DNA from 2 places in the Rhizobacter fulvus genome. Region 1 is predicted to be linked to the other one. Evidence: riboswitches for the same ligand, from Rfam matches in the RefSeq annotation. Region 1 holds a riboswitch; the other holds the start of a gene.
The links. A riboswitch is a leader RNA that binds a small molecule or an ion and turns the genes downstream of it on or off. The one in region 1 is predicted to bind S-adenosylhomocysteine.
Positions count from the first base shown of each region.

Region 1 (5,434 bases):
TCCTCAAGCGGACGCTGCCCCAGGGCAGGCCCAGACAAAGAATTCTCGATTGCCGTCGCCGCCGGTGACGGGGCTGGCAAAGTAATCGCGCACGGTCAGGCCGAGCGCCGCGCACGCGTCGCGGATGCGTTTCTCGACACGCGGATAGGCCGAGGCGTGCTTCACCAGCCCGCCCTTGCCGATGTCCTCCGGCTGCAGTTCGAACTGCGGCTTGACCAGCAGCACGGCTTGACCGGCGGGCGCGAGCCACGTTGCGATGGTCGGCAGCACGTGGGTCAGGGTGATGAAGGACAGGTCCGCCACGACGAGGTCGAACGAGTGCGTCGGTTCCTCTTGCGCGAATGCCGAGCCCGCCACGTCGCGCGCGTTCAGACCTTCGTGCGTGGTGACGCGCGCATCGCCCGCGAGCGACGCCGCCAGTTGGCCGCGCCCCACGTCGAGCCCGACGACGCGTGCGGCGCCGCGCTGCAGCAGCGCATCGGTGAAGCCACCGGTGCTCTGGCCGACATCGAGGCAGTTCGCACCCGACGCGTCGACGCCGCAATGCGCCAGCGCCGCGTCGAGCTTGAGCCCGCCGCGCGACACGAAGCGCAGCTCCGCGTCGTCGGTGACCTCGATCTGGCAGCCGTCGGGCAACTCCTCGCCGGCCTTGCGCGGCAGCGCCCAGCCCTTCGGGCCGAGCCAGCGCACGGCACCCGCGTCGATCAGCCGCTGCGCGGCCGACCGGGTGGGTGCGAGGCTGCGCTGCACCAGCAGTTGGTCAGCGCGCACCGATCAGTACCGATACGTATCCGGCTTGTACGGGCCCTGCTTCGGCACGCCGATGTACGCGGCCTGCTCGTCGGTCAGCTCGGTCAGCATCGCGCCGACCTTCTTCAGGTGCAGGCGCGCGACCTTCTCGTCCAGGTGCTTCGGCAGCACGTAGACCTTGCCGATGTCGTAGCTGTCCGGGTGCGAGAACAGCTCGATCTGCGCGATCGTCTGGTTCGCGAAGCTCGAGCTCATCACGAAGCTCGGGTGGCCCGTGCCGCAGCCCAGGTTCACGAGGCGGCCCTTGGCCAGCATGATGATCTTCTTGCCGTCCGGGAAGGTGATGTGGTCGACCTGCGGCTTGATCTCGTCCCAGGTGTACTTCTCGAGCGACGCGATGTCGATCTCGTTGTCGAAGTGGCCGATGTTGCAGACGATCGCCTGATCCTTCATCGCGACCATGTGCTCGTGGCGGATGATGCCCTTGTTGCCGGTCGTGGTGACGAAGATGTCGGCCTTGTCGGCGGCGTACTCCATCGTCACGACCTTGTAACCTTCCATCGCGGCCTGCAGCGCGTTGATCGGGTCGATCTCGGTGACCCAGACTTGCGCGCTCAAAGCACGCAGCGCCTGTGCCGATCCCTTGCCCACGTCGCCGTAGCCGGCCACGACCGCCACCTTGCCGGCGATCATCACATCGGTGGCGCGCTTGATGCCGTCGACCAGCGACTCGCGGCAGCCGTACAGGTTGTCGAACTTGCTCTTGGTGACGCTGTCGTTGACGTTGATCGCGCGGAACGGCAGCGTGCCCTTCGCGCTCATTTCCTTCAGGCGGTGCACGCCGGTGGTCGTCTCTTCGGTCACGCCGATGATCTGCGCGGACTTGCGGGTGTACCAGGTCGGGTCGGTCGCGAGTTTGGCTTTGATCGCGGCGTACAGGCAGGTCTCTTCCTCGCTGGTCGGGTTGGCGATGACCGACGCGTCCTTCTCGGCCTTCTTGCCCAGGATCATCAGCAGCGTCGCGTCGCCGCCGTCGTCCAGGATCATGTTCGGGCCTTCACCTTCGGCACCCTTGGCGCCGAATTCGAAGATGCGATGGGTGAAGTCCCAGTATTCGGCCAGGGTCTCGCCCTTGTGCGCGAACACCGGCGTGCCCTCGGCCACCAGCGCCGCGGCGGCGTGGTCCTGGGTCGAGAAGATGTTGCACGAGGCCCAGCGCACGCTGGCGCCGAGTGCCTGCAGCGTCTCGACCAGCACGGCGGTCTGGATCGTCATGTGGATGCTGCCGGTGATGCGCGCGCCCTTCAGCGGCTGGGCTTTCGCGAATTCGTCGCGGATGGCCATCAGGCCGGGCATCTCGGTTTCGGCGATCTTGATTTCCTTGCGGCCCCAGGCGGCGAGGCTGGCGTCGGCGATCGCGAAATCGGCAGTGGCGCTGGGTGAAGACTTGAGAACGGCGTTCATAACGGGCTCCGAAGATTGAGGAACCCGCACGCGGACACGAAGGGAAAGTTGGAACTCACCCACGAGGTCGAATCGTGCGGGTGAGCGCGGTTGCAATTCAAATTCCGAGCCTGGGGACGCACGCTCGAACACGGCGGCGGGCCTTGCAACGCTCCTCGGAAAGTTCACGGATTGTAGGCGACGGTCGGCGCCGCCGCAAAAGCCCTGTGCAAGACTCGCGGGCATGAGCGTGACTTCCCGTGCAATCTCCGCCCCCGCTGGCAGCCGCCCGTGGGCCGAACTCCCCGCCGCCAACGCCCGCCGCGTGCGCGGCGTGCTGACCGACATCGACGACACGCTGACCACCGCCGGCGCGATCACGCCAGAGGCGCTCGACGCGCTCGCCGCGCTGAAAGCCGCCGGCCTGCCGGTCATCGCGATCACCGGCCGGCCGATGGGCTGGAGCGAGCCGTTCGCACGCGCCTGGCCGATCGACGCGATCGTCGCGGAGAACGGCGCGGTCGCGCTGTTCCGCGAACCGGGCGCCCTCGCGATCGAGTACGCGCAGGACGTCGCCACCCGCCGGGACAACGCGGTGCGCCTGAAGGCAGTCGCCGCGCAAGTGCTGCGCGAGGTGCCGGGCGCCACGCTCGCGCAGGACAGCCCGGGCCGCGTCACCGACATCGCGATCGACCACGACGAGTTCGCGCACCTGTCGGCGGCGCAGATCGACGCGGTGGTCGCGCTGATGCACGCCGCCGGCATGAACGCGACCGTGAGCTCGATCCACATCAACGGCTGGTTCGGCGCGCACACCAAGCTGAGCGGCGCACGCTGGATCGTGCAGCGCCTGCTGGGGCGCGACATCGAGGTCGAACGCGGGGACTGGGTCTACGTCGGCGACTCGACCAACGACCAGCTGATGTTCGGCCACTTCCCGCTCAGCGTCGGCGTCGCCAACCTGATGGAGTTCGCGGCGCAATTGACCACCTGGCCGGCCTACCTGACCGACGGCGCACGCGGCGCCGGCTTCGCCGAAGTGGCGCGGCGGCTGATCAGCGCGCGGTGATCAGCGGGTTCATCGAGGTCATGGTCGCCGGGCCGAAGATCGTCGCGAAGGCCACGTCCTTGGCGTCGCGACCGATCGCGATGCGCACGAGTTCGTCGACCGGCGACATGCGCGTCGCGTCGAACATCACCCAGCGGCCGCCGAGGTAGGCCTCGAACACCGCGTGGAAATCCGGCGGCGGCTCCTCGAAGCGGGCGTAGCCGACCACCAGCCGTGCCGGGATGTTCAGCGCGCGACAGAAGGTGACGCCCAGGTGCGCGAAATCGCGGCACACGCCGGCGCGCTGCACGAACACATCGCGCGAGGTCGTGGTCGCCTGGGTCGAGCCGACCTGGTATGCGACGTTGTCGTAAATCCAGTCGACGATCGCCTGCACCCGGGCATGGCCGGGCGGCAGGTCGCCGAACTGCATCTGCGCCGCGCGGCCGAGCAGGTCGGACTCGCAATAGCGCGTCGGGTTGAGGTTGTGCAGCAGATGGTCCGGCAACTCGGCGATCGGCATCTCGCGCGCCTGCGGATCGACCGCGATCGGGCGGCGCTCGACGCTCGCCCGGTAGCGCAACTCGACCGGCCCCGCGTCGGCGTGCAGCCGCAGAAAGCGGTGGCCGACGGTCGGATCGCAATACACGTGGTGCGGCAGCTGCGGCGTGATGACGAGCGACTCGTCCAGCACGCGCTGGTCCAAGCCGTCGAGCGCGTGGATCTGGAACAGGAAATCGGTCGGCCCGTTGACCTGGTAGGCCAGCGTGCAGTCGATGTCGAAGGTGCGCGCGGACTGTGCGGCGGTGCGGTCGGGCGCGGCGGCGGCGGCGATGGGTGCGTCAGGGGCGAGGATGTCGGACATGGCGTGGTGATCGTGGAAGAACCGGACCGCCATTGAATCGTGCCGACCGGTCGCTCGCCAGCGCCGCGGCGCCCGAGGCGCAGTAGGACAAGCACGCATCCCGCGCGCGCACGACAACGGTGCGCCGCCTGTGCAAGACTTCCTGCCCCGACCACCGCCCTGCACCGCCCCGACCCGATGCCCACCGACACCGCGAGCGCACCCGATCACCCGACGCTCGTCGTCGCCGCCGCGCTGGCGCTCGCTGCCGCCGTGTCGCTCGGCCTGGCGCGCTTCTCCTACGCGCTGCTGCTGCCGCCGATGCGGGCCGACCTGGGCTGGAGCTACACCGTGGCCGGCGCGATGAACACGGTCAACGCCGCCGGCTACCTGGTGGGCGCGCTGCTGGCGCCGGGCTGGCTGCGCCGCTTCGGCGCGCGGCGTTCGCTGCTGGCCGGCGGCTTCGGCTCGGCGCTGCTGCTCGCCGCCCACGGCGCCGTGACGGCCGATGCCGCGCTGTACCTGCTGCGCGGCCTGACCGGGATCGCCAGCGCGGCGACCTTCGTCTCCGGCGGCCTGCTGGCCGCGCAATTGAGCAACCGGGCGCCCTCCGGCCACGCCGGCCGCGCGCCGAGCGCCGGCCTCGTGCTCGGCATCTACTACGGCGGCACCGGCGTCGGCATCGTGATCTCGGCGCTGCTGGTGCCGCCGCTGAGTGCGCTGGCCGGTGCGCACGCATGGCAATGGGCGTGGGTCGCGCTCGGGGTGGCAGCCCTCGCTGCCACCGCCATCACCGGCGCGGTGACGCGCGGCCTGGCGGCCAGTGCGGCGGCGCGCGGCGACGCCGCGGCGCCATTCCGCTGGACGCAATTCGCCTGCGGCCTGGCGGCCTACTTCTGCTTCGGCCTCGGCTACATCGGCTACATGACCTTCGTCGTCACGCTGCTGCGCGAGCAGCAACTGAGCGCGACCGCGATCACGGTGTTCTACGCGCTGCTCGGCGTGGCGGTGCTCGGCTCGTCGTTCGTCTGGGCCGGCTTGCTGCAGCGCCAGCGCGGCGGCGGCGCGCTGCGGCTGCTGAACGCGCTGCTCGCGGTGGCGACCGTGCTGCCGGTGCTGAGCGCGCACCCGGTGGCGGTGTTCGCGTCCGGCGTGCTGTTCGGCGGCGTGTTCCTGTCGGTCGTCGCCTCGACGACCGCGCTGGTGCGGCACAACCTGCCGGCCACCGCGTGGCCGGCCGGGATCGCGGCGTTCACGATCGTGTTCGCGGCCGGGCAGATCGTCGGGCCGACGCTGGTCGGCTGGGTCGCGGATGGCACCGGCGGGCTGCGCGGCGGGCTGGCGTGCTC
Region 1 covers NZ_OZ224516.1:2,969,245-2,974,678, reverse strand. Annotated here, with positions in the region: gene ACWH49_RS14200 (TlyA family RNA methyltransferase) at 4-771, opposite strand; gene ahcY (adenosylhomocysteinase) at 775-2,214, opposite strand; S-adenosyl-L-homocysteine riboswitch at 2,290-2,377, opposite strand; gene ACWH49_RS14190 (HAD-IIB family hydrolase) at 2,444-3,262, shown strand; gene ACWH49_RS14185 (transglutaminase-like domain-containing protein) at 3,249-4,106, opposite strand; gene ACWH49_RS14180 (YbfB/YjiJ family MFS transporter) at 4,284-5,434, shown strand, end outside.

Region 2 (5,434 bases), 390 kb from region 1:
GCAAGACCTACGGCACGCTGTGCTTCTACGGCCCGCCCGGCACCGGCAAGACCGCGCTGGCCGAGCACATCGCCAAGGCGCTCGACCGCCCGCTGATGATCCGCCAGGCCAGCGACATCATGAGCAAGTACGTCGGCGAGACCGAGCAGAACATGGCCAGGATGTTCGAGGAGGCGCAGACCGAGAACGCCGTGCTGCTGCTGGACGAGGCCGACAGCTTCCTGCGCAGCCGCAGACTGGCCGAGCGCAACTACGAGGTCAGCGAGGTCAACGAGATGCTGCAGGGCATGGAACGCTTCGCCGGCGTGTTCATCTGCACGACCAACCTGTTCCAGGAGCTGGACGAGGCGGCGCTGCGGCGCTTCACCTTCAAGGTCCAGTTCAAGCCGCTCACCGCGCCGCAGCGCGAACGCATGTTCGTGGCCGAGGCGCTCGGCGGCGACGTGACGCTGCTGACGCGCGAGCAGGCCGGGCGCCTGGCGCAGCTGGGTTCACTCGCACCGGGCGACTTCGCTTCGGTGAAGCGGCAGATCGACGTGCTCGGCGAGGCTTTCGGGCCCGACGAGTTCCTGTCGCAGCTCGAAGCCGAGCACCGCGTGAAGCCCGAGGTGCGACAGCAGCGCGGGATGGGCTTTTTGCACTGAGCCGGGCGGGTGCCGTCAGCTCACATTTGTTCCCACGGCAGGCCGTCGAAGCGCCAGCCGTTGAGGTTGCCGCGCTGGAAGTGCTCGTCGAGCTCGCCCTCGAAACCGTGCACGACGTTGACGACCTCGCCGAAACCCGCTGCTTCGAGCGCCTGAGCCGCGGGAATCGTGCGCCGCCCGGAGCGGCACAACAGCACGATCGGTCGCGATTTGTCTCCGGCCTCGCGCTCGACCAGCGACGCAAAGCGCGCAGGATCGACGTGCATCTCCGGGTACTCGTACCACGGGATGTGCACCACACCCGGCGGATGGCCGACGTACAGGTGCTCGATCTCCATGCGCACGTCGACGAACAGCGCGTCCGGGTGGGTGTGCAGGTAAGCCCAGGTGGCGCGGGGCTCCAGGTGCTTCATGCTGGCGTGCGGCGTGGGCTTGACATGCTTTCTACAATACCCCAATGAACAGCTCGAACTTCACCCGCGGTGCGCAACTGCCCGAGATTCTCAAGCAGCGCATCGCCGTGCTCGACGGCGCGATGGGCACGATGATCCAGCGCTACAAGCTCGGCGAGGCCGACTACCGCGGCGCGCGCTTCGCCGATCACCCGAAGGACCTGAAGGGCAACAACGACATGTTGCAGCTCAGCAAGCCCGAGGTGATCCTCGAGATCCACGAGCAGTACCTCGCGGCCGGTGCCGACATCATCGAGACCAACACCTTCGGCGCGACCACCGTCGCGCAGGACGACTACGGTCTGGGCGCCTACGCCCGCGAGATGAACGTGGCCGCCGCGAAGCTCGCGCGCCAGGCCTGCGACAAGTTCAGCAGCGCCGACAAGCCGCGCTTCGTCGCCGGCGCGCTCGGGCCCACGCCCAGGACCGCCAGCATCAGCCCTGACGTGAACGACCCGGCGGCGCGCAACGTCACCTTCGACGAACTGAAGGCCGCGTACTACGAGCAGGCCAGTGGCTTGCTCGAAGGCGGCTGCGACCTGTTCCTGGTCGAGACGATCTTCGATACGCTGAACGCGAAGGCCGCGATCTTCGCGCTCGACGAACTGATGGAAGACACCGGCGAGCGCCTGCCCGTGATCATCTCGGGCACGGTCACCGATGCCTCGGGCCGCATCCTGTCCGGCCAAACCGTCAGCGCGTTCTGGCACAGCGTGCGCCACGCCAGGCCGCTCGCGATCGGCCTGAACTGCGCGCTCGGCGCGACGCTGATGCGGCCCTACATCGAGGAGCTGTCGCGGATTGCCGGCGGCACCTTCGTCAGCTGCTACCCGAACGCCGGCCTGCCCAATCCGATGAGCGAGACCGGCTTCGACGAGACGCCCGAGATCACCGGCAGCCTGCTCGAGGAGTTCGCGAAGGCGGGCTTCCTGAACATCGCCGGCGGCTGCTGCGGCACGACGCCCGCGCATATCGCGTCGATCGCGCAGAAGGTCGGGAAGTACCAGCCGCGTTGCGGGCACAAAGGCACGTTGTTCGGCGAACTGGCGCTGGAAGCCGAGACGGCCTGACCTAGAATCCCGACTCGCCCGAGGAGCGTTGCGACAGTCGATCGACGACTGCCAGGCTCGGGCACGGTGGCGCAAGCCGCTGGTACAACGGCGCTCACCCGACCTTTCACGGTCCGCGGTGAGCAGCGCGGGCCTCATTCGAGCTCTCCCGCGATGTCCAAGATCACTGTCCCCCCGATGAAACTGTCCGGCCTGGAGCCGGTGCTGATCGGCGAAGGGTCGCTCTTCGTCAACGTCGGCGAGCGGACCAACGTGACCGGCTCGAAGGCCTTCGCGCGGATGATCCTGAACGGCGAGTTCGAGCAGGCGCTGAGCGTGGCGCGCCAGCAGGTCGAGAACGGCGCGCAGGTCATCGACATCAACATGGACGAGGCCATGCTCGACAGCAAGGCCGCGATGGTGCGCTTCCTGAACCTGATCGCCGGCGAGCCCGAGATCGCGCGCGTTCCGATCATGGTCGACTCGTCGAAATGGGAGGTGATCGAGGCCGGCCTGAAGTGCATCCAGGGCAAGGGCATCGTCAACTCGATCTCGCTGAAGGAGGGCGAGGCGCAGTTCAAGCACCAGGCCAAGCTCGTCAAGCGCTACGGCGCTGCGGCGGTCGTGATGGCGTTCGACGAGAAGGGCCAGGCGGACACCTTTGAGCGCAAGACCGAGATCTGCGAGCGGGCGTACAGGATGCTGGTCGACGAGGTGGGCTTCCCGCCCGAGGACATCATCTTCGATCCGAACATCTTCGCGATCGCCACCGGCATCGAGGAGCACAACAACTACGCGGTCGACTTCATCAACGCGACCCGCTGGATCAAGCAGAACCTGCCGGGTGCGAAGGTCTCGGGCGGCGTCTCGAACGTGAGCTTCAGCTTCCGCGGCAACGACCCGGTGCGCGAGGCGATCCACACCGTGTTCCTGTACCACGCGATCCAGGCCGGCATGGACATGGGCATCGTCAACGCCGGGATGATGGGCGTCTACGACGACCTGGAGCCCGAGCTGCGCGAGCGCGTCGAGGACGTGGTGCTGAACCGTCGCGAGGACGCCGGCGAGCGCTTGGTCGAGGTGGCCGAGAACGCGAAGGGCGCCGCCAAGGACGACAGCCAGCGCCTCGCCTGGCGCGCCAAGCCGGTCGATGAGCGCCTGAGCCACGCGCTGGTGCATGGCATCAACGACTTCATCACGCAGGACACCGAGGAGGTCTACCAGCGCGTGCTCGCGCAGGGCGGCCGGCCGCTGCACGTGATCGAAGGGCCGCTGATGGACGGCATGAACATCGTCGGCGACCTGTTCGGCCAGGGCAAGATGTTCCTGCCGCAGGTGGTCAAGAGCGCGCGCGTGATGAAGCAGGCGGTCGCCCACCTGCTGCCCTACATCGAGGAAGAGAAGCGCCTGCACGTCGAGGCGGGCGGCGAGGCCAAGGCCAAGGGCAAGATCGTGATCGCGACCGTCAAGGGCGACGTGCACGACATCGGCAAGAACATCGTCACCGTCGTGCTCCAGTGCAACAACTTCGAGGTCGTCAACATGGGCGTGATGGTCGCGTGCCAGGACATCCTGGCGCGCGCCAAGGTCGAGGGCGCGGACATCATCGGCCTGTCGGGCCTGATCACGCCGAGCCTCGAGGAGATGCAGCACGTCGCCGGCGAGATGCAGCGCGACGACTACTTCCGCATCAAGAAGATCCCGCTGCTGATCGGCGGCGCAACCACCAGCCGCGTGCACACGGCGGTGAAGATCTCGCCGCACTACGAGGGCCCGGTCGTCTACGTCCCGGACGCGAGCCGCTCGGTCAGCGTCTGCTCCGACCTGCTCAGCGACGACCGCGCCAAGGCCTACATCGACGAGCTGAACGCCGACTACGTGCGGGTGCGCGAGCAGCATGCCAACAAGAAGGCGACGCCGCTGGTCACGCTGGCGCAGGCGCGCGCGAACAAGACGCCGATCGACTGGTCGAGCTTCGTGCCGGCGGTGCCGAAGTTCACCGGGCGCCGCGTGTTCAAGAACTACGATCTGGCTGAAATCGCGCAGAGCATCGACTGGGGTCCGTTCTTCCAGACCTGGGACCTGGCCGGCCCGTACCCGGCGATCCTGAACGACGAGATCGTCGGCGAGTCGGCGCGCCGGGTGCTCAGCGACGGCCAGCGCCTGCTGCGCCGCGCGGTCGAGGGCCGCTGGCTGACCGCGAACGGCGTGATCGGCCTGTACCCGGCCAACACGGTCAACGACGACGACATCGAGATCTACACCGACGCCACCCGCAGCGAGGTGCTGATGACCTGGCGCGGCCTGCGGATGCAGAGCGTGCGTCCGGTGGTCGACGGGGTGATGCGCCCCAACCGCTGCCTTGCCGACTTCATCGCGCCGAAGGGTTCCGGTGTGGCCGACCACATCGGCCTGTTCGCGGTCACCTCCGGCATCGGCGCCGAGAAGAAGGACCGGCAGTTCCTCGCCGACCTCGACGACTACAGCTCGATCATGTTCAAGGCGATCGCCGACCGCCTCGCCGAGGCTTTCGCCGAGCGGCTGCACCAGCGCGTGCGGACCGAGTTCTGGGGCTACGCGCCCGAGGAACAGCTGACGACGCCCGAACTGATCGCCGAGAAGTACCGCGGCATCCGCCCGGCGCCCGGCTACCCGGCGTGCCCGGACCACACCGTCAAGGCCGAGATGTTCCGCGTGCTGGGCTGCGCCGAGATCGGCATGGGCCTGACCGAAAGCCTGGCGATGACGCCGGCGGCCAGCGTCAGCGGGTTCTACCTGGCCCACCCCGAGGCGACGTACTTCAATGTCGGCAAGATCGGCGAAGACCAGCTGGCGGACTGGGCGCGCCGCAGCGCGCTGGACACGGATCTGGTGCGTCGCTCGCTGTCTGCGTTGCTCTGACCCGTGCGCGTGCCTGGCGCGCGGGGCGGTTGCGCCTGCTTACGGCCAGAAGCATTCCTTCGCAACATGTCCGACTAATGTCGTTGATCCGACGATTGGCTTCACGCTGACTGCCAAATCGTTCACGACCTGAAGGCAGACCTGACGGTCCCCGGCAGCGCTGCGCCGGGCACATGCCCTGCGTTCGATCCTCCCCGAAAAGACCAACTTCGGGGGTGCGTGTGCAGACGATCCAGGTGTTTCATGCCCGTTCGGGCCGCGTGGCGATCGCCGCGGCCCTGCTCCTCGGCCTCGCCGCTTGCGGCGGCGGCAGTGGCGGTTCCGGCGAAGCCGATGCCGGCCCGACCGCCAGTCCCGCGGCCGCCGGCCCGACGAACGCGCCGCTCGC
Region 2 covers NZ_OZ224516.1:2,580,386-2,585,819, forward strand. Annotated here, with positions in the region: gene ACWH49_RS12295 (ATP-binding protein) at 1-644, shown strand, start outside; gene ACWH49_RS12300 (rhodanese-like domain-containing protein) at 665-1,057, opposite strand; gene ACWH49_RS12305 (homocysteine S-methyltransferase family protein) at 1,102-2,166, shown strand; S-adenosyl-L-homocysteine riboswitch at 2,181-2,269, shown strand; gene metH (methionine synthase) at 2,320-5,046, shown strand; gene ACWH49_RS12315 (DUF1800 domain-containing protein) at 5,283-5,434, shown strand, end outside.
Region 2: another riboswitch for S-adenosylhomocysteine. It lies ahead of metH (methionine synthase); the one in region 1 lies ahead of ahcY (adenosylhomocysteinase).